4 regions of the Streptomyces sp. AK02-01A genome follow, and region 1 is predicted to be linked to each of the others. Evidence: riboswitches for the same ligand, from Rfam matches in the RefSeq annotation. Region 1 holds a riboswitch; each other region holds the start of a gene.

What was found. Region 1 has a riboswitch for cyclic di-AMP ahead of PV679_RS15110 (M23 family metallopeptidase). Riboswitches for the same ligand answer to the same signal wherever they lie in the genome.
Region 2: linked by a shared signal. The riboswitch ahead of PV679_RS12255 (transglycosylase family protein) and the one ahead of PV679_RS15110 (M23 family metallopeptidase) in region 1 are both predicted to bind cyclic di-AMP.
Region 3: linked by a shared signal. The riboswitch ahead of PV679_RS31470 (LysM peptidoglycan-binding domain-containing M23 family metallopeptidase) and the one ahead of PV679_RS15110 (M23 family metallopeptidase) in region 1 are both predicted to bind cyclic di-AMP.
Region 4: linked by a shared signal. The riboswitch ahead of PV679_RS33430 (M23 family metallopeptidase) and the one ahead of PV679_RS15110 (M23 family metallopeptidase) in region 1 are both predicted to bind cyclic di-AMP.

Annotation. Positions count from the first base shown of each region.
Region 1 is NZ_JARBAE010000013.1:51,660-58,557, reverse strand. It holds gene PV679_RS15120 (pitrilysin family protein) at 1-934, shown strand, start outside; gene PV679_RS15115 (pitrilysin family protein) at 952-2,334, shown strand; cyclic di-AMP (ydaO/yuaA leader) riboswitch at 2,524-2,693, shown strand; gene PV679_RS15110 (M23 family metallopeptidase) at 2,707-3,468, shown strand; gene PV679_RS15105 (GntR family transcriptional regulator) at 3,762-4,451, shown strand; gene PV679_RS15100 (HPr family phosphocarrier protein) at 4,658-4,939, opposite strand; gene PV679_RS15095 (GNAT family N-acetyltransferase) at 5,115-6,898, shown strand, end outside.
Region 2 is NZ_JARBAE010000009.1:129,895-136,792, reverse strand. It holds gene PV679_RS12265 (septum formation initiator family protein) at 1-131, opposite strand, end outside; gene eno (phosphopyruvate hydratase) at 299-1,582, opposite strand; gene PV679_RS12255 (transglycosylase family protein) at 1,905-2,633, opposite strand; cyclic di-AMP (ydaO/yuaA leader) riboswitch at 2,637-2,809, opposite strand; gene PV679_RS12250 (transglycosylase family protein) at 3,285-4,235, opposite strand; gene PV679_RS12245 (cytochrome P450) at 4,395-5,636, opposite strand; gene PV679_RS12240 (nucleoside triphosphate pyrophosphohydrolase) at 5,676-6,668, opposite strand; gene PV679_RS12235 (SurA N-terminal domain-containing protein) at 6,718-6,898, opposite strand, start outside.
Region 3 is NZ_JARBAE010000051.1:39,434-46,331, forward strand. It holds gene PV679_RS31460 (STM4011 family radical SAM protein) at 1-649, shown strand, start outside; gene PV679_RS31465 (SGNH/GDSL hydrolase family protein) at 663-1,487, opposite strand; gene PV679_RS31470 (LysM peptidoglycan-binding domain-containing M23 family metallopeptidase) at 1,687-2,631, opposite strand; cyclic di-AMP (ydaO/yuaA leader) riboswitch at 2,634-2,794, opposite strand; gene PV679_RS31475 (tyrosine-protein phosphatase) at 3,235-4,032, shown strand; gene PV679_RS31480 (DUF6126 family protein) at 4,063-4,254, opposite strand; gene PV679_RS31485 (XRE family transcriptional regulator) at 4,277-4,912, opposite strand; gene PV679_RS31490 (aspartate aminotransferase family protein) at 5,008-6,456, opposite strand; gene dxs (1-deoxy-D-xylulose-5-phosphate synthase) at 6,453-6,898, opposite strand, start outside.
Region 4 is NZ_JARBAE010000063.1:18,041-24,938, reverse strand. It holds gene eno (phosphopyruvate hydratase) at 1-693, opposite strand, end outside; gene PV679_RS33455 (inorganic diphosphatase) at 785-1,279, opposite strand; gene PV679_RS33450 (HAD family hydrolase) at 1,514-2,152, opposite strand; gene PV679_RS33445 (hypothetical protein) at 2,339-2,536, shown strand; tRNA gene PV679_RS33440 (tRNA-Met) at 2,622-2,695, shown strand; gene PV679_RS33435 (PP2C family protein-serine/threonine phosphatase) at 3,139-4,407, shown strand; cyclic di-AMP (ydaO/yuaA leader) riboswitch at 4,747-4,901, shown strand; gene PV679_RS33430 (M23 family metallopeptidase) at 4,913-5,962, shown strand; gene PV679_RS33425 (aldo/keto reductase) at 6,181-6,898, shown strand, end outside.

The sequences.
Region 1 (6,898 bases):
GAACGAGCGCCGCCAACGGTACGACAATGTGCCCTACGGTACGGCCTTCGAGCGGCTGACCGCGCTCGCCTACCCCGAGGGTCATCCGTATCACCACACTCCGATCGGCTCGATGGCCGACCTGGACGCCGCGACCCTGGAGGACGCCCGCGCGTTCTTCCGGACGAACTACGCGCCGAACAACGCGGTGCTCTCCGTCGTCGGCGACATCGACCCGGAGCAGACGCTCGCCTGGGTCGAGAAGTACTTCGGCTCGATCCCGGCTCACGACGGCAAGAAGCCGCCGCGCGACGGCGCCCTTCCCGAGGTCATCGGCGAGGAGCTGCGCGAGGAGATCCACGAGGAGGTCCCGGCGCGCGCGCTGATGGCCGCCTACCGGCTGCCGCACGACGGCACCCGCGAGTGCGACGCCGCCGATCTGGCGCTCGCCGTCCTCGGCGGCGGCGAGTCCTCCCGGCTGCACAACCGGCTGGTGCGCCGGGACCGGACCGCCGTCGCCGCGGGCTTCGGCCTGCTGCGCCTGGCCGGCGCGCCCTCGCTCGGCTGGCTGGACGTGAAGGCGTCCGGCGGCGTGGAGATCCCGCGGATCGAGGCCGCCGTCGACGAGGAGCTGGCCCGTCTCGCCGACGAGGGACCGACCGCGGAGGAGATGGAGCGGGCGCAGGCCCAGCTTGAGCGCGAATGGCTGGACAGGCTCGGCACGGTCGCGGGCCGCGCGGACGAACTGTGCAGGTTCGCCGTGCTGTTCGGCGACCCGCAGCTCGCACTGACCGCCGTGAACCGGGTGCTGGACATCACCGCCGACGAGGTGCGGACGGTCGCCGCGGCGCGGCTGCGCCCGGACAACAGGGCGGTGCTGGTGTACGAGCCGCTGACCGCCGCCGACGACGCCGCCGATGACGAGAACGACGAGCACGAGGGGGCGGACCAGTGAGCGACGCTGCCGTGACCATGGACTTCCATCCGCAGCCGGCCCCTGGCGAGGCCAGGCCCTGGGCCTTCCCGGCTCCCGAGCGCGGCACGCTCGACAACGGCCTGACGGTACTGCGCTGCCACCGCCCCGGCCAGCAGGTGGTGGCGGTCGAGATCAATCTGGACGCTCCGCTGGACGCCGAGCCCGAGGGGCTCGACGGCATCGCCACGATCATGGCGCGGGCGTTCTCCGAGGGCACCGACAAGCACAGCGCCGAGGAGTTCGCCGCCGAGCTGGAGCGCTGCGGCGCCACGCTCGACGCGCACGCCGACCATCCGGGCGTACGGCTCTCCCTGGAGGTCCCCGTCTCCCGGCTGCCCAAGGCGCTCAGCCTGCTGGCCGAGGCGCTGCGCGCGCCCGCCTTCGCCGACAGCGAGGTCGAGCGGCTCGTCCGCAACCGCCTGGACGAGATCCCGCACGAGACCGCCAACCCGGGCCGCCGGGCCGCCAAGCAGCTCTCCAAGGAGCTGTTCCCGGCCGCCTCGCGCATGTCCCGGCCGCGCCAGGGCACCGAGGAGACCGTGGCGGGCATCGACGCCGCGGGCGTACGGGCCTTCTACGAGGCGTATGTACGTCCCGCCACGGCCACCGCGGTGGTCGTCGGTGACCTCACCGGCGTCGATCTCGACGAGGTGCTCGCCGACACGCTCGGCTCCTGGACCGGTGACACCGCCGCTCCCCGTCCCGTGCCGCCCGTGACCGCCGACGACACGGGCCGTGTGGTCATCGTGGACCGCCCCGGCGCCGTACAGACCCAGCTCCTGATCGGCCGGATCGGCGCCGACCGGCACGACCGGGTCTGGCCGGCCCAGGTGCTGGGTACGTACTGCCTGGGCGGCACCCTCACCTCCCGGCTCGACCGGGTGCTGCGCGAGGAGAAGGGCTACACCTACGGCGTGCGGGCCTTCGGGCAGGTGCTGCGCTCCTCGGCGCCCTCCGAGCCGGGCGGGCCGACGGGCGCCGCGATGCTCGCCATCAGCGGCTCCGTGGACACCGCGTCCACGGGTCCGGCGCTGGAGGACCTCTGGCAGGTGCTGCGCACCCTCGCGGCCGAAGGTCTCACCGACGCCGAGCGCGATGTGGCCGTCCAGAATCTGGTCGGGGTCGCACCGCTCAAGTACGAGACGGCGGCCACCGTCGCCGGCACGCTGGCCGACCAGGTCGAGCAGCATCTCCCGGACGACTTCCAGGCGCAGCTCTACGCGCGGCTCGCGGAGACCGGCACCGTCGAGGCGACCGCCGCCGTGGTCAGCGCCTTCCCGGTGGACCGGCTCGTCACCGTGCTCGTCGGTGACGCCGCTCAGATCAAGGAGCCGGTCGCGGCTCTGGGAATCGGTGAGGTGACGGTGGTCACCGGCTGATCCGGCCAGTGAGAGGGACCCCGGCGAACCAGTTCGCCGGGGTTTGTCTTTATGTCCTCTTTGTTGGAGAGACGGCCTGTCTGCCCTGTGGTGTGCGCTACAAATGGGCCGCTCTGTTTGGTATTTGAAAGATGACCCGCTTAGCGTCGGTCCGGCTGTTCGCCAGTTGCCCGCCGCGACCGCGGCGCCGGACAGCCATCGCCGAGTCCCCGTCAGGCGCGAGCCTGGGGAGCCGGGGACCCACACGCAGTCCCCGGGGTGAATCGGACGCCTTCGCACCAACCCGTGCGGAGGGGTCCGTAGGAGACCTTCCTGCTCCGAACCCGTCAGCTAACCCGGTAGGCGAGAAGGAAGGAAAGGACCAGCCTCTTCATGGCGTTCACCCGTGCCACCGGGAAGCATCGTGCCCGCAACCGCAGGATCCGCAGGGGCGTGAGCATCGCCGGTGTCGCGACGCTCACCGCCGGCGGCGCCATCGGTACCCTCGCTTCTCCGGCGCTCGCCGCCGACACGGACGCTCCGTCAGCCCGGCTGACCGGCCTGGCCCAGGCCATCGCCATCGACCACTCCCTGGCCGGCGCGATCGACGACCAGGCCGAGGCCCAGCGCGCCGCCGCCGAGCGGGCCGCGGCGATGGCCAGGGCGGAGCGCATGGCCGAGGCCCGCGCCAAGGAGGTCCGTGCCGCCGAGGAGCGCGCCGCCCGCGCGGCCGAGCGCAAGCGGCTGAACGCCTTCCGGCTTCCCGTCGCCGGTTCGTATGTCACCACCGGGTACCGGTCCGGTGGCTCTCTCTGGTCCTCCGGAAGCCACTCGGGTGTCGACTTCCGCGCCGCGTCCGGCACGCCGGTCGTCGCCGTGGGCGCGGGCACCGTCGTCGAGGCCGGCTGGGCCGGCTCGTACGGCTACAACGTCGTCCTCCGGATGAACGACGGCACATATACGCAGTACGGCCATCTCTCGTCGATCGGCGTCTCGGCCGGTCGGAGTGTCACCGCGGGCCTGCGGATCGGGCTCTCCGGTGCGACCGGCAACGCGACAGGTCCGCACCTCCACTTCGAGGCCCGGACCGGCCCGGACTACGGCTCCGACATCGATCCCGTCGCCTATCTGCGCACGCACGGTGTGAACGTCTGACTGACAGGACCGACAGGACCGACAGGACTGACAGGACCGACAGGACCGACAGGACCGACAGGATGGGCAGCTTCCGGCTGTTCCGGCTGTTCCGGTTCATTCCGGCCGTTTTGAGTTGTCCGACCGTTTCCGAAGGCCCCGGTTCCGTGCCGGGGCCTTCCGCGTCCGCCGTACTGGCCAAAAGATATCCATCGATTCCGGGCACCCATCGGAATTTCTCGTTGATTGCAATAGAGTCACGGAACAGGAGTCAATCGGCAGCGTTTCGCGCGGATTAAAACGGAGGTTCGGACATGCGCATTCCCGCGCACTCGGTATGCACAGCGATCCGTGACGACATCATCTCCGGTGTATTCGAGCGCGGCGCCAGACTGACCGAGGAGCAGCTCGCGCGGCGCTACGGCGTCTCCCGCGTCCCGGTGCGCGAGGCCCTGCGCACCCTGGAATCCGAGGGTTTCGTGACCACGCGCCGCCATGTCGGCGCGTGCGTGGCCGAGCCCACGGAGCAGGAGGCGGCTGACCTTCTGGAAGTGCGGCTCCTGCTGGAGCCGCTGGGAGCGGCGCGCGCGGCCCAGCGCCGTACGGAAGCCCATCTCAAGGTGTTGCGCGGCCTGGTCAGGCTGGGCCAGGAGCGGGCCCGCCGCGGTCAGGGCGAGGATCTGCGCTCGCTCGGCGCCTGGTTCCACGAGACGCTCGCCCAGGCGTCCGGAAGCCCCGCGCTCACCGCGCTGCTCACCCAGCTCAGACACAAGATCGCCTGGATGTACATCGTCGAGCAGCCCGCTCATCCCGTGGAGTCCTGGGCGGAGCACGGCGCGATCGTGGACGCGGTGGCGCGCGGTGACGCGGAGCGCGCACGGACGCTGACGGCGCTGCACGCGGAGCGCACGGCGGTGGTGCACCGGCTGCGGCGGCCGGATCGCGGCCGGGAAAAGGTGAGGGCTTCGCAACATGCCGTAAACATCGCGAGTGCCCGCAATTAACAATCGCGCCGTATACAAAGAGAAGAAATACGTGGGCCGTATTCTTTGCTGCCCGTACAAAAACTACGGAGCCGCGGTGCGCTGAATTCCGCGCACCGCGGCTCCGTCATGAAAAAGTCCCGTACGGCCCTGTCTGTACGGGACATTTTCGTCCGACATTTTACCGTCGAGACGTTTACCGCCGAGACATCACCGGTCGGCCGACGTCAGACGGTCTCGGGAAGCTCGTCGAGACCTTCGGCGACCAGCTTCGCCAGCCGGTCCAGAGCGGCGTCGGCGCCGTCCGCCTCGGAAGCCAGCACGATCTCCTCGCCGCCCTGCGCGCCCAGGCCGAGCACCGCGAGCATGGAGGCCGCGTTGACGGGGTTGCCGTCGGCCTTCGCGATCGTCACGGGGACGCCGGTGGCCGTGGCGGCGCGGACGAAGATGGAGGCGGGGCGGGCGTGCAGGCCCTCGGTCCAGCCGACGTTGACGCGGCGCTCAGCCATGGTGTTGCCCTTCAAGTCTCATGATGTTGTCTAGACCAGTCTCTCATGTTCCGCGGAATACCTTCCGGTCGGCCCCGGACTCGGGACCGCCCCCGGGCGGGCCACACCAGAGTGCCCCAGAGTGGCCTGGCGCATCCACCGCCCGGGCCCGGGCGGGCACCGTAGGCTCTGGGACATGGAGACGCCGCCGGACCACGCGTACCCCGGACACTGGGAGGCGGACGTGGTGCTGCGCGACGGAGCCACCGCCCGGATCCGGCCCATCACCACCGAGGACGCCGAGCGGCTGGTCAGCTTCTACGAACAGGTCTCCGACGAGTCGAAGTACTACCGCTTCTTCGCTCCCTATCCACGGCTCTCCGACCGGGATGTACACCGCTTCACCCACCACGACTACGTGGACCGGGTGGGACTCGCGGTGACGGTGGGCGGCGAGTTTATCGCCACCGTGCGATACGACCGGATCGACGGTCTGGGGCGCCCCGCCTCGGCCCCGGCGGACGAGGCCGAGGTCGCCTTTCTCGTCCAGGACGCGCACCAGGGCCGCGGTGTCGCCTCCGCGCTGCTCGAACACATCGCGGCTGTCGCCCGCGAGCGGGGCATCCGGCGCTTCGCCGCCGAGGTGCTGCCGGCGAACAACAAGATGATCAAGGTGTTCCGGGACGCCGGATACACCCAGAGACGCAGCTTCGAGGACGGTTCCGTACACCTCAGCCTCGACCTCGAACCGACTGTCGAGTCCCTCGCCGTGCAGCGCGCCCGCGAGCAGCGTGCCGAGGCACGCTCCGTGCAGCGCCTCCTCACGCCGCGCTCGGTCGCCGTCGTCGGCACCGGCCGCGCGCCCGGCGGCGTCGGCCGCACCGTGCTGCGCAACCTGCTCGACGGAGGCTTCACCGGCCGCGTCTACGCGGTCAACCACGCCTTCGCACCGGACCTGGACGAGACCGACGGCGTGCCCGCACTCCGCTCCGTCGCGGAGACCGGCGAGCCCGTCGACCTCGCGGTACTGGCCGTGCCGGCCGAGCGCGTGCCGGAAGCGGTCGCGGACTGCGGTGCGCACGGCGTCCAGGGCCTGGTCGTCCTCTCCGCCGGCTACGCGGAGAGCGGCGCGGAAGGAAGGGAGCGCCAGCGCCAACTGGTGCGCCAGGCACGTTCGTACGGGATGCGCATCATCGGCCCCAACGCCTTCGGGATCATCAACACGGCCGAGGCGGTCCGGCTGAACGCGTCCCTCGCGCCGGAGCCGCCCGACCGGGGACGGATCGGTCTCTTCACCCAGTCCGGCGCGATCGGCATCGCTCTGCTCTCGGGGCTCTACCGGCGCGGCGCGGGCCTGTCCTCCTTCATCTCCGCCGGCAACCGCGCGGACGTCTCCGGCAATGACTTCCTGCAGTACTGCTACGAGGACCCGGACACCGACGTCGTCCTGCTCTATCTGGAATCGATCGGCAATCCACGGAAGTTCACCAGGCTCGCCCGGCGCACCGCGGCGGTGAAGCCGGTCGTGGTCGTCAAGGGAGCGCGCCACAGCGGCAGCGCACCGCCGGGACACGCGGTCCCGGTGACACGGATCCCGGACGCCACGGTCTCCGCGCTGATGAGCCAGGCCGGAGTGATACGCGTCGACACGGTCACGGAACTGGTCGACGCGGGCCTGCTGCTCGCCTCCCAGCCCCTCCCGTCCGGCCCTCGGGTGGCGATCCTCGGCAACTCCGAGTCCCTCGGCCTGCTCACCTACGACGCCTGCCTGACGGAAGGGCTCCAGCCGCTCCCGCCGCGCGATCTGACGACCGCCGCGACCCCGGCGGACTTCCGTGACGCACTGGTGACGGCCCTCGCCGACCCGGCGTGCGACGCGGTCGTGGTGACGGCGATTCCCGGCGTCGGTGAGACCGGCACGATGGACCCTTCCGACGGCGGAGCTCTGGGCAGGGCCCTGCGCGCGGCGGCGGCGGGCGG
Region 2 (6,898 bases), on a different contig from region 1:
GCCGCCCGGCCGGTGAGCCGGGACCGCTGGTCCTGCCTGCGGCTCTGCGAGCGGTAGACGCGGGCGGCGGTCTGCTCGCCGAGCAGCCGCAGCCTGGTCGCGGTGGAGAACCGGTCCCGGTTCCCGGCCATGGCTCGCCTCCACAGTTACGTGCGTACGTCCCCGGACACGGTACGGGACCGCGGCCGGGGACGCTTCGCTACGCTCCGCCTGTGCGCCCTGTCCGGTCTCCCGGACACCGGCGCGGACGACGGGCCGGCCGGCCCTCGTCCTCGTACTGCGTGCTGACGGTCCGTGCTTACGCGGAACGGAAGCGCGGGAAGGCACTGCGGCCGGCGTACACCGCCGCGTCGTCGAGAATCTCCTCGATACGCAGAAGCTGGTTGTACTTGGCGACGCGCTCGGAGCGGGCCGGGGCGCCGGTCTTGATCTGACCGCAGTTGGTGGCGACGGCGAGGTCGGCGATGGTGACGTCCTCGGTCTCACCGGAGCGGTGGGACATCATGCACTTGAAGCCGCTGCGCTGGGCCAGCTCGACGGCGTCCAGGGTCTCGGTCAGCGAGCCGATCTGGTTGACCTTGACGAGCAGCGCGTTGGCGGCGCCCTCCTCGATACCGCGCGCCAGACGCTCCGGGTTGGTGACGAACAGGTCGTCACCGACGATCTGCACCTTGGCGCCGAGCTTGTCCGTGAGGACCTTCCAGCCGGCCCAGTCGTCCTCGAACAGCGGGTCCTCGATGGAGACCAGCGGGTACGAGGCGACGAGGTCCTCGTAGTACTCGGTCATCTCGGCGGCCGAACGGGACTTGCCCTCGAACTCGTACGAGCCGTCCTTGTAGAACTCGGAGGCGGCGACGTCGAGCGCGAGCGCGATGTCCTTGCCGGGTGCGTAACCGGCGGCCTTGATGGCTTCGAGGATCAGGTCCAGCGCGGCGCGGTTGGAGTCGAGGTTCGGCGCGAAGCCGCCCTCGTCGCCGAGGCCGGTGGAGAGCCCCTTCTCCTTCAGGACCTTCTTGAGCGTGTGGTAGACCTCGGCGCCCCAGCGCAGCGCCTCCGAGAAGGACTCCGCGCCGATCGGGGCGATCATGAATTCCTGGATGTCCACGTTGGAGTCGGCGTGCGAGCCGCCGTTCAGGATGTTCATCATCGGAACGGGCAGCAGATGCGCGTTCGGGCCGCCGAGGTAGCGGAAGAGCGGGAGGTCCGAGGCCTCGGAGGCGGCGTGCGCGACGGCGAGGGAGACGCCGAGGATGGCGTTCGCGCCGAGCGACGACTTGTCCGGGGTGGCGTCCAGGTCGAACATCGCCTGGTCGATCAGGCGCTGCTCGGTGGCGTCGTACCCGACCAGCTCCGGGCCGATCTGCTCGATGACGGCGAGGACGGCCTTCTCGACACCCTTGCCCTGGTAGCGGTTCTGGTCACCGTCGCGGAGCTCAAGGGCCTCGAACGCACCGGTGGACGCACCGGAGGGGACAGCAGCACGACCGGTGCTGCCGTCGTCGAGGCCGACCTCGACCTCGACCGTGGGGTTGCCTCGGGAGTCGAGGATTTCCCGGGCTACGACGACGTCGATGGACGGCACGAGCATCTCCTTCTGGGATGTGACGCTTGAAGTGCAGGGTCTTCTTGGCCTTGCGACATGAGCCTAACCGGCCCGGGGTCGTCGACTGGCCGGTGCCCGCCCGCTGGGACGAAATGCGGCACGAATCCCGGTCGGACCGGGCGGAACGGATGCCGGGATTCCGTATGGAGGGGCCGGTGACAGCGGAAACCCCGGCCCGGCGCGTACGGGGGAAGCGCGCCGGACCGGGGTGACCCGCGCGGCCGCGGGGACGGCCGCCGCGTGGCCGGCGGGGGCAGCCGGCCAGAGGCCGGCCTGGAGGGGTCGCCGGCCGGGGAAGGGGTCAGCTCAGATGGAGCTGCTGACCCGGGAAGATCAGATCGGCGTCGTGGACGATGTCCTTGTTCAGGTCGAACAGCTTCTGCCAGCCGCCCTCGACGTCATGGGCTTCGGCGATCTTCGAGAGCGTGTCGCCGGAGGTGACCTTGTACTCGCCGTCGCCCTTCTCGACCGCGGCGGGACGGGCCTCACCGCGCGAGGCGGGCTGTGCCTCGCTCCGGGCCGGCCGCTCCGGCCGCGACTGCTGAGGCCGCGACTCGGGCGCCGGCTGCTCGGGCGCCGACTGCTGAGGCTGCTCGGGCGCCGACTGCTCGGGCGTCTGCTCGGGCGTGGCGGAGTCGGCGGAGCCACCGTCATAGGCGGCGTTGGACAGGTTCACGCCGCAGGTCGGCCACGCGCCCTTGCCCTGGCCCGCGAGGACCTTCTCGGCGACGGCTATCTGCTGGGACTTGCTCGCCTGGTCGGCCCGGGGCGCGTAGGCGGTGCCGCCGTATCCGGCCCAGGTGGAGGTGGTGAACTGGAGGCCACCGTAGAAACCGTTGCCGGTGTTGATCGACCAGTTGCCGCCGGACTCGCACTGGGCGACCTGGTCCCACTCGGTGGCGGTCGCGGCGGAGGCGGACGTGGCGCCGATCAGCGGGGCCGCGACGGCGGCACCGGTGATTCCGGCGAGGGTGGCGTAGCGGGCGGTCTTGGACGGGCGGCGGTGCTTGCCCTTGCTGGAACGCGGCATGGAACATCTCCTCACCGACGCCTACGAGGTCAGCTGTCGGGTTCGGGCCAAGTGAGTTGCCCGGCCGCGTGCTCGCGCACACGACTTCACCCCTAGCCGGTCGTCGGTCGTCTCTCGACGGCCGGGCCCGGCGCCTTCCTTGGGTCCCCCGCTCCTGCCTTCGGCGCTTGACGCGACGACTACTCCCTTCGACCGACGGCAGGATTCGGCGTGACGGTCGACGGGGCCCGCGGTGCGAGCGGTTCAGACCGTAATCACAGGTCTCCCGGTTGTTCAATGGAGCACAACCAGGGTGAAATCGCCCTTATCTCTCCTTAACGCGAACACGTTTCCGCAGGTGAGAGACGAATCAGGCGCATCAGGAGCCCAAAGGAACCCAGTTGCGGCGAAGAGACCCATCTCTCACTTGCGCAGAAGCGGACATACAGGGGCCAATTCCCGCCAGGGCGTGTCCCGAAAGTGGCGCCGTCCGCCCGGAGGGCGGGGCCCGCGGCGTCTGGTGCGTGCGACCGAAAGGCGGAGGATCGGCGTCGTCGACGGACTGGACGCACCCCGACGACTCCGCCGAATCCGACGACTCCAACGACTCCGACAACGCGGCGAGCGCCCGTGCCAGGCGTCGCGGGCCAGGCGGGACCTTCGCAACAGGCCCTAGTTCACGCTGAGATCAAGGCTCTGGCCAGGAAGGATGAGGTCGGGATCGGAGCCGACGGTCTCCTTGTTCGCCTCGTACAGCGCCGACCATCCGCCGGGCACCTTCCGCTCGTCGGCGATCTCCCAGAGGCAGTCACCGGTCTGGACGGTGTATTCACCGGACGCGCCGTTCACCACACCCGTCTCGTCCGTGATGCCGTCCGCATCACGTGTCGATCCGTCACCGCGTGAGGCATGACGGCCGGATTCGCGGTCTTCATCCGAATTGCCCGGCGTGGCATCGTTCGAGGCGACGCCGCCGCGGTGCTTGCCCTTGACCGGAGCCGCACCGTCCGCGCCGGAGCCGTCCTCGGCGGAGCCCTTCTCGCCGGAACCGGTCGCGGACTTCGACGTGCCGGGCGTGGTGGCGGAGGAGGCCGGCGCGTCCGCCTCGTCCGTCCGCTGCCCGGCGCCCGTGGAGGTCGTGGCGTCCGCCGCGGCCGAGTCGTCGTCGGTGCGACCGGCGTCCCGCTTCTCCTTCGGCGTCCCGGTCACACCGGCGGCGACGCCCGGGTCGACCTCGGGCGCGGCACCGTCGTTCGTCAGCCCCGAGATGGACGCGCAGCTCGACCACGCGTCCGGGCCCTGTGCGGCGAGCACCTTCTCGGCTATCGCGATCTGCTGGGAGCGGCTGGCGAGGTCGGCGCGGGACGCGTACTTCCCGCCGCCGAAGGCGTCCCAGGTCTCCTGGGACATCTGGAGTCCGCCGTAGTAGCCATTGCCGAGGTCCGCGCTCCACATGCCGCCGCTCTCGCATTCGGCGACGTGGTCCCAGGTGGACGCCTCCGCCGCGCCGGCGCCGGTGGCACCGAGCAGCGGAATGGCGATGGCCGATCCGGTCACCCCCGCCGCGACGATCAGAGCGGGTGCCTGGCGAGGTCGACGGTGTCGGCCGTTCCCGGAGCGCATGCGATTGCCTTCCGTGTGACTGTCAAAACGACGACGGCGTGTGGCTGCCGAGTCGTCGGTGAACGTAGCGGTACTCGAACGCTTGTCACAAGTCGATGCAGCGGAGATCACGTGAAAGTCACATTCCTGATGATCCGTCAGTTGACCTCTGATCATCCGTCAGTCGGACAATGGCGTGAACTGCACCGGAAGTGTGCGCAATCCACGCATGATGAGCCCGCCACGCCAGCGCAAATCGGAAGGATCTTCCGCAAGCCGTACATCCGGAAGGCGGGTCAGAAGTGTGGCGAGCGCGGTCTGTCCCTCCAGCCGGGCGAGCGGCGCACCGAGGCAGTAATGGATGCCGTGCCCGTATCCGAGGTGCTGATTGTCACGCCGTGCGAGATCGAGCGTGTCCGGATCGGTGAACCGCGCCGGATCGCGATTGGCGGCGGCGAGTACGACCAGCACGGGATCGCCCGCCGCGACGGACTGCCCGCCCAGCGTCAGCGGTTCGGTGGCGAATCGCCAGGTCGCCAGCTCCACGGGGCCGTCGTAACGCAGCAGTTCCTCGACAGCCGTCGCCAGCGCCTCCGTCTCTCCGGCGTCCAGCGAGCCGCGCAGCCGGGCACGCTGCTCCGGGTCGCGCAGCAGCGCGTACATTCCGTTGCCGATCAGATTGACCGTGGTCTCGAACCCGGCGAAGAGCAGAATGAAGGCCATCGCCGCGGCCTCGTTCTCGGTCAGATGCTCGCCGTGGTCGCTGGAGCGGATCAGTCCGGAGATCAGATCGTCGCCGGGGTTCTCCCTCTTACGGTGGATGAGTTCGGCGAGATAGCCGCGCATCTTCTTCACCGAGCGCGCGACCCCGCCGCGCGGTCCGCCGCCGTGGCGGATCATCATGCCCGCCCAGTCCCGGAAGTCGTCCTGGTCCTCACGCGGCACGCCGAGCAGATCGCAGATCGCGTAGATGGGCAGCGGGAAGGCGAAGTCATGGATCAGATCCGCCTGGCCCTTCCCGGCGAAGTCCGCGATGAGACGGTCCGTCAGCTCCTGTACGCGCGGAGCGAACTCGGCGACCCGGCGAGGTGTGAACGCCTTGGACACCAGGCGCCGCAGCCGGGTGTGGTCGGGCGGATCGATATTGAGCAGATGCGTCATCAGCTCCGCGCCGCGCTCGCCCGGGATGCCCGTCTTCGCCTTGGCGTGCGCCGTTCCCGCGTGATGCGTGGGGTTCTTGGAGAGCCGTGTGTCGGCGAGCGCCTGCCTGGCGTCCCCGTACCGCGTCACGAGCCATGCCTCGACGCCACTGGGCAGCGCGGTGCGGTGCACCGGCGCGTGCTCACGCAGCCAGGCGTACGCGGGATACGGATCGGCGGCGAACTCCCAGGTGAAGAGCTCGGGCGCGGGCGATGAAGACATCCATCGACAGTAACGCCGTCGCGGGCCCGCGAAGACCGCCTAGCTCTTCCGCTCCTCGGCGGCAAGGATCGCGTCCCGGTAGGTACGGGCGGCCGCCCGCAGCGCGGTCTCCGGGTCGACGCCGGCCTCCTCCGCCCGTACCGCCAGCGCGAGCAGTTCGTATCCGACGCCCTGGCCCCGCGGCAGCGGTACGTCCAGCCCGGCGGCCCGGACGCGGCCACCGAGCTTTGCGGCCAGAGCGAGACCGGGCTGGCCCAGCGGCACTCCGTCGGTGACCGAGTCGCGCTGCTTCTCGACCGCCTTGGTACGGAGCCAGTGCGCCTTGACCTCTTCCGGCGTCTCCGCCTTCTCATCGCCGAAGACATGAGGATGGCGGTGGATCAGCTTCTCCACGATCGTGGCGGCCACATCGTCGATGGAGAACGGCTCGATCGTCTCGTCCAGGCCGTCCTGCGCGATACGGGCGTGGAAGACGACCTGGAGGAGCACGTCGCCCAGTTCCTCGCGCAGTTCGTCGCCGTCGCCGTCCTCGATCGCCTCGACGAGCTCGTACGCCTCCTCGATGGCGTACTTGACGAGGCCCTTGTGCGTCTGGGTCGAGGACCACGGGCACTCGGCCCTGATGCGGTCCATGACCTGGACAAGATCGAGGAGCCGGGCGCCCGGCAGGTCGTACGAGCCCGGCAGCAGCTCCAGGTCCGGCATCCGGTACCGGCCGGAGCCGGCCAGCCGGGCCAGGCCGTCGGTGAGCGCCGCGTCGGTCCCGTCGCCCTCGCCGGAGGGGACGACCACGATCGTGCGGGCGCCCGCGCAGTCGTCGACCAGTTCCCGCGCGGTCGGCGCGGCCAACTCGACGGTGATGCCGGCCTCGCGCAGATACGGAAGCTGCGGATGGCCGGCATCGGCGCACAGGACCCGGTCGGCGGCGCGCAGCGTCTGCCAGGCCGGCCAGGACAGCAGACCGGGCGCGACCCGGTGGCTGGCGGTCAGCAGGACGATACGGCCGGGAGCGGCGGGAGCTTCGTCTGTCACGACTCGAACCTACCTCCGGCCCCGGGCCGCGAGTCGGGCACCGTCCCTGTCAGGCGTCCGTGGGCTCCTGCTCCGGCGCCTGGCGGGTGACCTGGGTGATCCAGGGCGTCTTGGCCTCGCCGAGCTGGACCTTCTTGTAGTCCCAGCTTCCGTAGCGCGGATTGACGTCGATGCCGAGGTCCTCGGACGTCTTCGTCAGCGCGGCGAGGACCTTCTGCTGGCCCTGTGGT
Region 3 (6,898 bases), on a different contig from region 1:
GGTCCGCTCCTGGTACCGCGGGACACTCGCCGAGCTGTCCCGGCTGCCGCACATCCGCCGGGTGGCCATCCAGACGAACCTCAGCGGTCGCACCGACTGGGTCGAGGACGCCGATCCCGGGACGCTGGCGCTGTGGTGCACGTACCACCCGGGACAGACACCGTACGACCGCTTCCTCGGAAAGTGCCACGACCTCGCGCGCCGGAGCGTCCGGTTCAGTGTGGGCGTCGTCGGTCTGCCCGGCCATCTTGAGCACGCGCTCCGGCTGCGCGCCGAGCTGCCGGCGGACGTCTATCTCTGGATCAACGCGGCCGAGGGCCACAGTTATACGGACGAGGAGGCCGCCCGGTGGACGGACCTCGATCCGCTGTTCCCGTACAGCCGCCATCCGCACCGCTCGGCCGGTCTGCCGTGCCGTACGGGCGAGTCGGTGATCTCGGTGGACGGCGACGGCACCGTGCGGCGCTGCCATTTCGTCCGTGCCGAGCTGGGCAATCTCTACGACGGGTCGTACCGGCGGGCCCTCGGTCCCCGGGCCTGCCCGCTGGCTCTGTGCGACTGCCATATCGGCTATGTGCACCTGGAGACGCTGCCGTTGTACGACGTGTTCGCCGGCGGAGTGCTGGAGCGGATCCCGGCGGCGATGTAGGGCCGCCTCGCCGTCAGTGCTTCAGCGGCAGCAGATCGGGCCGCTTGGCCGCCACATGGTCGCCGGAGGACTCGCCGCGCAGCCGGCGTCCGATCCAGGGCACCAGATATTCGCGCGCCCAGTGGATGTCGTCGCGCCGGACCTCGAACGTGCCGCGCGGCGGCTGCGGCGGCCATGCCTGGTCCGGATCGGCCGGCACATCGAGGCCCAGCACCTGCGCGGCGCGCAGCGCGACGCGGGTGTGTCCCTCGGGTGACAGATGCAGCCGGTCGCCGTCCCAGGCCCGTCGGTCCTGGACGGACTTGAGGGACCAGAGATCGAGTACGGGGCAGTCGTAGCGGTCGGCGATGGACCGCACATGGGCGGTGTACGTGGCGATCTTGCCGCGCAGATGGCGCAGGACAGGGACCCCGCGGGTGTCGAATCCGGTGGTCACCATGACCGTGCCGACGGCGCCCGTGAGGTCGGCCACGGCCCGCTCGAAGCGCTCGGCGACATCGTCCGGGTCGGTACCGGGACGGATGATGTCGTTGCCGCCGGCGCAGAAGGTCACCAGGTCCGGGGCGAGTTCCTTCGCCCGTGGGATCTGTTCGTCGACGATCTGGTCGAGGAGCCGGCCGCGTACCGCGAGATTGGCGTACCGGAAATCGCCGTGCACGGTATCCACTATTTCGCCGGAGACCGGCAGTTGGTCGGCCAGCAGGACCGCGAGCCGGTCGGCCCAGCCGACATACAGCCCGTCGGGTCCCAGATCTCCCACGCCCTCGGTGAAGCTGTCACCGATCGCTGCGTACGACGTGAATACGCCGCTTCTTCTGGATCTCGAATCGTCTGCCACAACCGGTCATCTTTCACTCGCAGATGTGACCTACGCGACCGTAAGAAGCCGTTGACGGCGGTGAGATATGCCATCGGTCAAGTTTCGTCCAAGCGGGAATAGGCGCAATGGCCTCCGCCCGGCACTTTCGGTGCCGGGCGGAGGTGTTGACCCACCGGTCCTTCGGACGGAATACCGGTTCGGTACGGGGCGTTCGGGATCAGACGGAGACGCCGTGCTCGCGGAGGAAGGCCAGCGGGTCGATGTCCGAGCCGTAGTCGGGGCCCGTACGGATCTCGAAGTGCAGGTGCGGTCCTGTGACATTGCCGGTGGCGCCGGAGAGTCCTATCTGCTGACCCTCGCTGACGCTGTCGCCCTCGGAGACGGAGATGGAGGACAGGTGGCCGTACTGGGAGTAGTGGCCGTCCTCGTGCTGGATGACGACCTGGTTGCCGTACGAGCCGCCCCAGCCGGCCGAGACGACGGTGCCCGCGCCGACCGCCTTCACGACGGTGCCCGAGGGAGCCAGGAAGTCCACACCGGTGTGGTAGCCGCTGGACCAGTTGCTGCCACTGGCCTGGTACGGCGTGCCGATGGCTATGCCGTCGACCGGCAGTGTGAAGCCGGAGCCGCTGTTGTCGTCCACCGGGTCGGCGGCGGGAGTCTCGGTCTTGACGGGAGCGGGATCCTCCGAGGGCTTGGCCGGAGCGTTGCCGCCGGGCTTCGAGTGATTGCCGCCGGGCTTCGAGTGGCTGCCGCCGGGCTTGGAGTGGTTGCCCTTCGACGTGGCGCCGATGGTGAGCTTCAGGCCCGGGTGGATGAGCGACGGGTCGGACCCGACGGCCTCACGGTTGTCGGCGTACAGCTTGTGCCAGCCGCCCCGGACGTGCTGTTCGGCGGCGATCTTGGAGAGGTAGTCACCGGCGACCACGGAGTAGATCTTCGGAGCCTTGGCGGCGGTCTTCTTGGCGGACGCCTGCTGAATGGTCTGCGCGGCAGCGGAGACGGCGTGCGGTTCGGTGGCGGGCGCGGCCTTCTCGGCGGCGTGCGCGCCGGTGGCGCCGATGAGCGGAAGAGCGATGGCGGCGCCGCCCGTACCGGCGGCGAGAAGGCCACGGCTGAACGGGCTGGTCCTGGTGCGGCGGTGCTTACCCTTCGCGGGCATGGTCAATTCCTCTCCGGCGCCTGCGAGGTGAGCTGTCGGGTTAGGGCTGGAGATGCCCTGCCGCGCGTACTGCGCGACTTCACCCCGAGCCGTCCGATAATCCGGAACGGCGTACTACCTGGGTCCCCCGCTCCTGCCACACGTGGATGGGTGAGTGCGAATTCCAAGCGGCGGCAGGATTCGGCGGTCCGCCTGGATTGAGGCTGAACGTAGGCGAGCCGGGAGGGCATTAACAAGCCGCTTATTCCCTACGGTGGCACACGCTCCGATATCACCCTGGATTTCCGGTCACCCTGCGTGGATTACGATCTTCGAATTCCGTGCGTCGCGGCAATTCCGATTCGCGCCGCCGCCACGGACCGTCACGGATATGATCCTGCTCACCAGCCGAAACCCATCTCCCCCTGGACCGGGGCACGTTATGCGAAACATACCAATCCGGACAGATGCACATTTGGGCGATTTGTATCTTCGTGCGATGTCCGAATAGTTCGCATTCGCTCCCGAGATGGCGAACTCGAATGTCCTGAGAACTGATGTCGTAGTGTCAGAAGACGAAATCGTCGGCGAGCGGCGCCGACGTCAGACACGGAGGAGCAGGCCGTGACGCAGCAGGTCCCGTCGACCGAGCCCGAGCTGACCGGAGTACGCAACTTCCGCGACGTGGGCGGACTGCCGACCACGGACGGCCGGCAGGTGCGGCACGGGCGGCTCTTCCGCAGCGGCCATCTCGCCAACGCCACCTCGGCCGACTCCGCCTTCCTCTCGTCGCTGGGACTGCACACCGTCTTCGACTTCCGCAATGCCGCCGACCTCAAGCTCGACGGTGCGGACGTGGAACTGGCAGGTGTACGCAATGTGAACATCCCGCTCACCGATCCGGCGGACGGCGCGGAGTTCTGGCTGATGGTTCGGGACGGCGATCTCGACCAGCTCCGCTCGCTCCTCGCGGACGGCAAGGCCGCGGCTCGGATGACCGACTCGTACCGCGCGATCATCACGGACCGCACCGCCGAGCACAGCCGGGTGCTGCACGCTCTGGCCGAGGACAGCGTCCCGGCCCTCATGCACTGCGCGGCGGGCAAGGACCGGGCCGGCCTCTCCATAGCGGTGTCGCTGCTGGCCGTCGGCGTCGAGCGCGAGGCGATAGAGGCGGACTACCTGAAGTCGAACGAACCGCGGCGGCGCTATCCGATCCGCCGCAGCGACAATTCGCCCGCCGCGATGTCCGCCGAGGTGATGGAGCTGCTCAGCCCGCTCTTCGACGCCAGGTCCGAATACCTCGCCGCGGCCTTCGAGACCATCGAGAAGACCTGGGGCAGCACCGATCGTTATCTGTCGGCGGGCCTCGGACTCACTCCCGAGACCCGCGAGCGGCTGCGCGCCCGCCTGCTTTCCTGAGGCGCGCCGCCGTCAGGCCGGCGCCGACCGCTACTGACCGCGCGCGCCCAGCTCGAAGAGCAGATAGAGGAAGCCCGCGAAGAGATGACCGGCCACCAGATAGGCGAAAAGCCGGATGACGAGCCCTCTGGGAAACTTCTTCTCCTGATTCATCGCGCGTGCCGGCAGGTCTTCCCGGCCGGCCGGCGTACCGGCGGGGTCCGGAACGGGATTCTCTGACATGGTGACAGACCTCTCTGACGGATCAGCCGCGATGCGCCCCGCCGCCGAGGCACAGCTCGGCGGCGGGGCTCTGCAGCAGGGTGTGGACGAAGAGCAGCTCGGTCCCGGCGGGTCCGGCCGCCGCGATCCGGTGCGGAGTGAGCGAGTCGAAGTGCGCGCTGTCTCCCGGGTCGAGCACATGCACGGCGTCTCCGAGACTCAGCCGCAGCCGCCCTTCGAGGACATAGAGCCACTCCTCTCCCGGGTGCACACGCACGAGATCGCCCTGGGCTCCGTACGGCACCTGGACCCGGAGCGGCTGCATGGCCCGGCCCGAGCCGCCCGCCTGGTGGTACGTCCAGCCGTCGGCCTCGACGGGCTCCGCCCGGCCGGCCCGGACAATGGGGTCGCGCTCCGGCGGCACTTCGCCGAGCAGCTCGGAGACGGTCGTACCGTAGATACGGGCGAGGGCCAGCAGCATGGGCAGCGAGGGCTGGCGGCGGCCCGTCTCCAGCCGGGAGAGATGAGCGGGAGAGAGCCCGGCCCGCCGGGCGGCGGACTCCAGGGTGAGCCGTTGGTCGCGGCGCAGCTCGCGCAGTCGCGGCGCGACATCGGGCAGCTCGTCGGAGAGCCGGCCGGGCGCTTCGTCGGCCGGCTCTCCGGCGGGAGGTGTACGCATGCCTCTATTGCGCCAGGATATTTCCTCTGGGGCAAATTTCTTACCTCAGAGGCAAACTCCACCGGCTCGGCGCCGACCCGGGAGCGCCGTACCGATCACCGGTTGGCGACGGCCTGCTTCACCAGTGTCCGCCCGAAGTCCCACATCAGTCCGCCGCCGCCATGGGCGTCGTCCATGACGGCCGTGAAGGCGTCGACAAAGCGCTCGACCTCTCGCTCTCCGATGGTCAGCGGCGGAATCAGCTTGATCACTTCGAGATGGTCGCCGGAGACCTGAGTGAGGATGCGGTGCTTCTGGAGCAGCGGTACGACCACCATCTGCGCGAAGAGCCCCTTGCGGGCGGCCTGGAGCATCGTCCACCGGCCACGCAGCTTGATCGAGTTCGGCCGGCCGAACTCGATGCCGATCATCAGGCCCCGGCCTCGCACCTCGTGCAGCAGTTCATAGCGGTCGACGAGCGCGGCCAGCCGTGACCTGAGCAGATCTCCGGTCGTCCGCGCATTGGCGACGATCTTCTCGTCCTCCATCACCGACAGTACGGCGAGGCCCGCGGCCATGGCCTGCGCGTTGGAGCCGAAGCTCGCCGAATGCACCAGCACCCGGTCCATCGACGAGTAGACCTTCTTGAAGATCCAGTCCTTGCCGAGGGTCGCGCCGACGGGGACATAGCCGCCGGAGAGCGCCTTCGCCACACAGACGAGATCCGGCTCCACTCCTTCCTCGTGCTGGTAGGCGTAGAAGTCGCCGGTCCGGCCGAGACCGGTCTGCACCTCGTCGGCGATGAGCAGCGCCTTGTGCCGGTGGAGCAGTTCCTGGGCCGCGAGCAGAAAGCCCGGCGGCGCCGCGTGCACCCCCTTGCCCTGGATCGGCTCGACGACGAACGCGGCCACATCGCCGCGTTTCAGCTCCCTCTCCAGCGCGTCCAGATCACCGAGCTCGATCGCCGTGTCGGGCAGCAGCGGAGCGAAGCCGTCCCGGAACCCGTCCTCGCCGTTGACCGACAGCGAGCCGGTGGTCAGCCCGTGGAAGGCGTGCGAGCAGTACAGGATCCTGGGCCTGCCGGTCGCGTAGCGGGCGAACTTCAGGGCCGTCTCGACCGCTTCCGTACCGCTGTTGCCGAAGAACACCCGGTCGAGATGCGGGCTGTGCGCCAGCAGCTTCTCGGCGAGCAGTCCGGGCAGCGGCTGGCAGTCGAAGCGGGTGAGGTCGGCGAGCGACGCGTCGAGCACATCGTGCAGCGCCTTGCGTACGACGGCGTGGTGCCGGCCGAGGCCCATCACACCGAAGCCCGCGAGCATGTCCAGATAGTCGTTGCCGTCCTCGTCCCAGAAGTAGGCGCCCTCGGCCCGCTCGTAGACCCGGTCGAAGCCGATGGTGTGCAGCATGCGCGGAAGCTGGTGGTTGAGGTACTTGGTGTGCAGCTCGTAGCGCTCGGCACCGCGCTCCGAGAGAAGCCGGGCGAGGTCGAAACCCTTCGGCGCCTTGAGCTCCTTGACCTCGTTGAGGACCTCGTTGGGCTCCGAGGGCTTCTTGGGATGGGTCATTCCGTGCTCTCCTTGTGTGCCAGGGCGGCACTGATCCGTCCTGCGATCTCCACCGGTGTCAGGCCGATGTCGGCCAGCACCTCACTCCGTTTGGCATGGGCCAGAAACCGCTCGGGGACGCCGTAGGTCCGCAGCGGTACGTCCACCCCGGCGTCGCGCAGCGCCTGTCCGACGGCCGAACCCACGCCGCCGCTACGGCTGTTGTCCTCCACTACCGCGACCAGACGGTGCCGGGCCGCGAGCGGCGCGAGCTGTTCGTCGACGGGCTTGACCCAGCGCGGGTCGACCACGGTGCAGCGGATCCCGCGCTCGTCGAGCAGCTCGGCCGCCCGGAGGCAGACAGCGGCGAGCACACCGACCGACACCAGCAGCACCTCGGCGTCCTCCGCGCGGCGCAGGATGTCCATGCCACCCGCGCGTCCCACGGCCGGCAGCGTCTCGC
Region 4 (6,898 bases), on a different contig from region 1:
GTCCGTGATGGCGGCCACCATCTCTCGCAGGACGTCTTCGGGACGGTCGACTGCCGGAGCGAAGCCGCCCTCGTCACCCAGGCCGGCCACCTGTCTGCCGGCGGTGAGACGGGCCTTGAGACGCCCGTAGATCTCGGCACCCGCGCGCACGGCCTCCGGGAGACTGGGAGCGCCGAGCGGGGCGATCATGAATTCCTGGAAGTCCAGGTTGTTGGCGGCGTGCGCGCCGCCGTCGACGACATTGAAGTGCGGCACCGGCAGCAGCGGCGGCGCGCCGGAGAGCGCGGCGATGTCCTGCCACAACTCGCGCCCGTAGAGCGTGGCCTGCGCGCGGGCGGCGGCCAGCGAGACCCCGATGACGGCGTTGGCGCCCAGGCGTGACTTGTCGGCGGTGCCGTCGAGCTCGGTCAGCGCCGCGTCCACGTCCGCGACCGACGCGAACCGCTGGCCGACGAGTGCGTGGGCGATCTGGACGTTCACATGGGAGACCGCCTGCTGAACTCCCTGTCCGGCGAAGCGGTGCGGGTCGCCGTCGCGCAGTTCGGCCGCCTCCCGGGAGCCGGTGGACTCTCCGGAGGGGACGCCGGCCCGGACACGCAGACCGCTGTCGGTGGTCAGGGTCACGGCGAGCGTGGGGCGGGCGCGGGAGTCGAGGATCTCGGTGGCGTGCAGACGCGCGATACGCAGCATCAGGAACGGCCTCCCGGATCGGCCCCGCGATTCCTGGAACGTCCTCCGCCCGGGCTGCCGCGTCGCTGCCGCACCGGCGGCCGGAGCCCGCCGCTCATCCGGCGCCCGCCTGCTCGACGGCGCGGGCCCTGGAGGCGTCGATCTCCCGGTACGCCTGTTCGCGGCCCTCCCAGTGCGAGCCCTCCACGGACTTGCCGGGCTCCAGGTCCTTGTAGACCTCGAAGAAGTGGCTGATCTCCAGCAGATCGAACTCGGAGACGTCGCTGATGTCCCGCGTACCGGCGCGGCGTGGGTCCTGGGCCGGCACACACAGGACCTTCTCGTCCGGCCCTTTCTCATCGCTCATCATGAACATGCCGATTGCCCGACAGCGGATCACGCAGCCGGGAAAGGTCCGCTCACCGACCAGCACGAGCGCGTCCAGCGGATCGCCGTCCCGGCCGAGGGTGCCTTCGATATAGCCGTAATCGGCCGGATAGCGGGTGGCGGTGAACAGCATCCGGTCCAGCCGGATGCGGCCCGCCTTGTGGTCCATCTCGTACTTGTTGCGCGATCCCTGCGGGATCTCGACGATCACATCGAATTCCATCGCGGACTCCTTCGTACGAGCACGCCACCGGCTGTGACCGCCGGAGGAGAGCGGGCGATGGGCATGGCTCCTCCTGGTCACGAGGTGGCCAGGAACGGTCGGCGAAGAGTGCCCGCGATGCCAATGAGCCCCCCCGCACCGGCAGGGAGCGCGCGCACTTCAAGTGTGCGCCAACTCGCGTGGGCCGCCAGTCCGGCCGGACCGGGCCCGGTCCGCGTGACGGCCCGGCGCTGTTCAGTCCGCGACGATCGATGTGAGCTGCGTCAGGCTGTCGATCCGCCAGTCCGCCGCCGCGATCACATCCGGGTCGTCCGCCCACAGATAGCCCCAGGGTCCGCGCCGCAGATGGACGGTGCGCAGACCGGCCTCCACGGCGGGGAACAGGTCGTACGCGGGATGGTCACCGACATACGCCGTCGTCTCGGGCGGGGCCTTCGCCACGTCGATGACGCGTGCGAAGAATTCCTGCGACGGCTTGGCGACGCCCCATTCGCCGGAGGTGACGATGAGATCGGCGGGAAGATCGAGGCCGCGCAGCAGCTCTCCGGCCTTGACGGTCTGGTTGCCCGCGAGGACGACCCGGACGCCGAGCGCCTGGAGGCCCGCCAGCGCGGGCCGTACGTCGGGATAGAGATCGGACTCGTCGAGGTGTTCGCCGCGGCCCGCGGCTTCTCTGGCGCGATAGGCCTCGCCGACATCCATGCCGGGCTTGATGAGCCGCAGGGCGTCGGCATTGTCCCGGTTCTGGACGGTGGCCGCGCCGACGAGGGCGGAGATGGTGTGCCGGGGAATGCCCAGCCAGTCGGCCCAGGAAGCCCAGTAACGGTCGTCGCGTACGAGGGTCTCGCCGACGTCGAACACGAAGGTTTCGATCACCGGTCTAAGCCTAGGCGCTGTCCGGTCCATCTTCGTGGATCATCCCGCGGCGTCCGGTGCGAGATATCGCAAGGCGGCGGCGAGGTGCCGTGCCGGTTGTCGCGGGCCACCGGCGATCCATCGGACAGGGCCCGGAGGGATACGCTCTGCCGATTGTCAGTGGCTGGCCGTAGCCTTGCTCTCATGTTCGCTTCCTCGTCCGCTTGTGCTGCGTCCGGTGATCGCGGTTCCGTCAGGTCCGCCGCTGTTGTCAACACGGAGATCCGTGCCCTGTGGGCGCGGGCCGGCGGTGCGCTCCCGCCCGCCGAGCAGGAGCGCTATCAGCGGCTTCTGGTGGAGTGGGCGGCGGCGGTGCGGGCCGATGTCGTCGAGGCGGCCTGATCCGGCGTATCGCCGGGTCGCGCACCGGCCGCGACACCGAGTGGTGATGATCTTGCTCTGGATGGCGTAGAGTCAGATTCAACGACGCGGGGTGGAGCAGCTCGGTAGCTCGCTGGGCTCATAACCCAGAGGTCGCAGGTTCAAATCCTGTCCCCGCTACTTCGAAGAGAACGAAGGCCCGGATCCTGAGGATCCGGGCCTTCGTCGTGTGCGGCCCACCGCGTCCGGCGGCTGTCCTCTGCGTCTGACAGCGTCACCGCGCGCGGCTGTCGGTCATCGCCGAGGTCGCCGGACCGATTGTCATCGGCATCGCACGGCGGTACATGGATGATCCACGTTTCGCCGGTTGTGGCAAGTACGGTGAAGGGACGGCTGTGCTCGTACGGACGCCATGAAGGTGCACGCCGAGCGCCATCTGACCGATTGAACCGACTGCCCGGCCGGCTGCCCGCCTGGCCGTCCGACCCGTGAGGGTCCGGCCCGCGGGAACCGGCCTCGTAGCCCACTCGGCCGAAGGCGAGTCGCCGCCGGAAGCGGCAGCGATCAGCCTGGGTGGAGCGCGGTACCGTCCGCAGCCGTAGCGGACCGGCAGGAGACCACTGGTGGTGAAGCTAGGGAAGCTCGGAGAGGGCATCGGCGGCGGCGACCGCCGCGGCGGGGACGAGGCCGGGTTCTGGGCCGAGGACAGGACGGGTTTCTGGGCGGGCGCCGGCAGCACCGGCCGCGTCACCAGCCGCAGCGCGAGCCACGGTGTGGGCCGCCGCTCCGGCCGCGGGCTGGTCCGTATCCTGCCCGGCCTGGTGATCGTCGCCGGTGTGGTGCTGGATCTGGTGACGCCCGCGCGGATCACCGCCTCTCCGCTCTTCGCGGCCGCTCCGCTGGTCGCCGCGCCGTTCTACCCGATGCTCGGTACGCTGCTGGTCGCTCTCGCCGCGCTGATCGCCGAGCTGGGACTGAATTTCCACAACCAGTCGATGACGGATCCGGCGTCGCTCACCGAGCTGCTGACCGTGCTGACCGTCTCCATCCTCGCGCTGTACATCAACGGCGTCGTCCGGCGCAGCGGCGAGCGCCTCGCCTCCGCCCGCATCATCGCCGAGACCGCGCAGCGGGCGGTGCTGCCGAGACCCGCCGAGCGGATCGGCGGACTCCGTATCGCCGCGCGGTACGAGGCGGCGCAGGAGGGCGCCTTCATCGGCGGTGACCTGTTCGCCGTGCAGGACACGCCGTACGGAGTGCGGCTGGTGGTCGGAGACGTACGCGGGAAGGGGCTTGAGGCGGTCGAAGCGGTGGCCGTGGTCATCGGCTCCTTCCGCGAGGCCGCCGAGCAGGAGACCACGCTGGAGGGAGTGGCGCAGCGGCTGGAGCGTGCCATCACACGCGAGGGCTCGCGGCGGGACGGGCTTGACGCCTTCGAGGGATTCACCACGGCCGTGCTGGCCGAGATCCCGCACAGCGGCAATGTGGTGCGGCTGGTCAACCGGGGCCATCCCGAGCCGCTGCTGCTGGGCGGTGACGGTGTGGTGCGGATCCTCGAACCGACCGATCCCGCGCTGCCTCTCGGGATGAGCGAACTGGGCGCCTGGCCCGACCGCGCCGACGAGGCCGCGTATCCGGACGGGGCGACGCTGCTCTTCTACACGGACGGACTCTCCGAGGCGCGCGACGACCAGGGAGTCTTCTACGTCCCGAGCGAGCGCCTCAGTGGACGGATCTTCCAGGGGCCCGACGACCTGTTGCAGGCGCTGATCGAGGACGTACGGCTGCATACGGGTGGCGGGAGCCAGGACGACATGGCGCTGCTGGCGGTCGGCCGGCCCGCCGACTGGCAGCAGCCGGAGTGGCGTCGTGTGACGCCCGTCACTCCTTGACGGCGAGTGGGCCCGGACCTGGCGCCGGCCGGCGCGGCTGATTCGCCGAGTTGATCCCGAGTTGATCCCGAGTCGATCCCGAGTCGATCCCGAGTCGAATCATGAGTCGATTCACTGTCGGTAATCGACAGGTACCGCTGCGCATAACATCTGACACACCATCAGGAATGGCCGAGGCTTTCTGGTGCGAAGAATTCGTCCGACTGTGGCCATTTATATCCCGGTAAGTCCGATGCGAAGTCGTTAACGATTACCGGGAACGGCTTGGAATAAAGCCCCGGTCTCTATTAACGTTCGATAACGCAGCGCGGTCGTCCCAGCCGTCGTAAGAGGCGGCGCCGTGCGCACGCGCCGAATCCCGCCAGGGAACCGGGGAACCACACATTGGGGTGAATCGGGCGTCCTTCGCTGCCCTGTGCGGCAAAGAGCACCCGTAGGAGACCTTCCTGCTCCGAACCCGTCAGCTAACCCGGTAGGCGAGAAGGAAGGAAAGGAGTGCGCCCCTGTGGCGTCCAATCAGCCTGCCCCCGAAGCCCTCTTCGAAACTCACACCTCCGGGATCGAGCCGGACAGGGCATGGGGTGAATGGAACCCCACCGAGGAGTCCGTCCGCCCCGTACGCGGCAGGCACCGCGTCGCCAAGCAGCGCAATGGGATCGCCCTCAATGGGATCGCCCGTAGCTCCACGGTCCTCGGCGTCGGCGTCATAGCCGCCGTCGGCGCGGGCGGCATAGCCACCGCGCAGGACAAGCCCGCTGTCTCCATATCCCTGCCCGACACGATCACGGACAATCTCCCGGACGCCAAGTCGCTGCCGGGCGTGGGCTCCCTCGTGTCGCACGATGCCGAGCCGGACAACGTCCTGGCCGCGGCTCCGCTCACGACGGCCGGCCTCACCACCGCCGACGCCGAACAGGGCACCACCGACGCGGGCGAGGCCCTGCGGGCGCGCATCCTCCAGCAGGCCGAGCAGCAGCAGAGCGAGGCCGACGCGGCGCAGCAGGCGGCCGCGGAGACGGCGGCGGCCGAGAAGGCCGCGGCCGAGGCGAAGAAGCAGCAGACCGACGCCGAGAAGAAGGCCGCGGCGGCGAAGAAGAAGGCCGAGGCGGAGGCCAGAGCCAAGGCCGAGGCGGAGCGTCTCGCCAAGCTGGCCGCCAGCTACGCCCTCCCGACCTCCTCGTACACGCTCACCTCGACCTACGGTCAGGCCGGCTCCATGTGGTCCTCCGGCTACCACACCGGTCTGGACTTCGCGGCCCCGACGGGTACGCCGGTCAAGGCCGTGCACAGCGGCACCGTCAAGTCGGCCGGCTGGTCGGGCTCGTACGGCTACCGCACGGTCCTGGAGCTGGATGACGGTACGGAGATCTGGTACTGCCACCAGTCCTCGATGACCGTCAGCGCCGGACAGAAGGTCTCCACGGGCGAGGTCATCGGGCGCGTCGGCGCGACCGGCAATGTGACCGGTCCGCATCTGCACCTCGAAGTGCACACGCCGGACGGTGCGGGGATCGACCCGATGAGCTGGCTGCGCGGCAAGGGCCTCACACCCTGACTCAGCCCGCGGTCCCGACGGCTCCGACGCTCCCTCCAGGTGTCGGAGCCGTCGGCCGTTCCCGCACCGGAACGCCTGTGGACGGCGCACATGGCCGGTGCGTGCGGCCGGTGCCTGCGAGCGGTGCGAGCGAGCGGCAGGGAAAGACCGTGGAAAAAGGTGCGGGACAGGGCGCGGAAGCGGAATACGGCGTACCACCGAGGCGGTTGAATTCACCCATGACTGATCTGCGCAAGCTGGGCACCTCCGACCTCCGGGTCTTCCCGTTCGCCCTCGGTGGCAATGTCTTCGGCTGGACCTCCGACGAGAAGCAGTCCTTCGCCGTGCTCGACGCGTACGCCGCCGTCGGCGGCAACTTCGTCGATACCGCCGATATGTACTCCGCCTGGGCGCCGGGTCACGAGGGCGGTGAGTCGGAGACGGTCCTGGGCGACTGGTTCGCCTCACGTGGCAATCGCTCCGAGGTGCTTCTCGCGACCAAGGTCGGCCGCCATCCGCGGTACATGGGCCTCTCGGCGGAGACCATCAGGGCCGGCGCCGAGGAGTCGCTGCGGCGGCTGCGTACGGACTACATCGACCTGTACTACACGCACTTCGACGACCCGAGCGTGCCGGTCGAGGAGATCATCACCGCGCTCGACCAGCTCGTGAGGGACGGCAAGGTGCGTGCCATCGCCGCCTCCAACATCAGTCCCGACCGGCTCGCGGCCTCACTCGCCTTCTCGGAGAGCGAGGGACTGGCCCGCTATGTGGCGCTCCAGCCGCACTACAACCTGGTCTCGCGCGACACGTACGAGGGCGCGCTCCAGGACACCGCGGCCCGTTACGGGCTCTCCGCCGTGCCGTACTCCGCTCTGGCCTCCGGTTTCCTCACCGGGAAGTACCGTCCGGGGACGGAGGTCGAGAGCGCGCGGGCCGAGGGCGCGGGCAAGCATC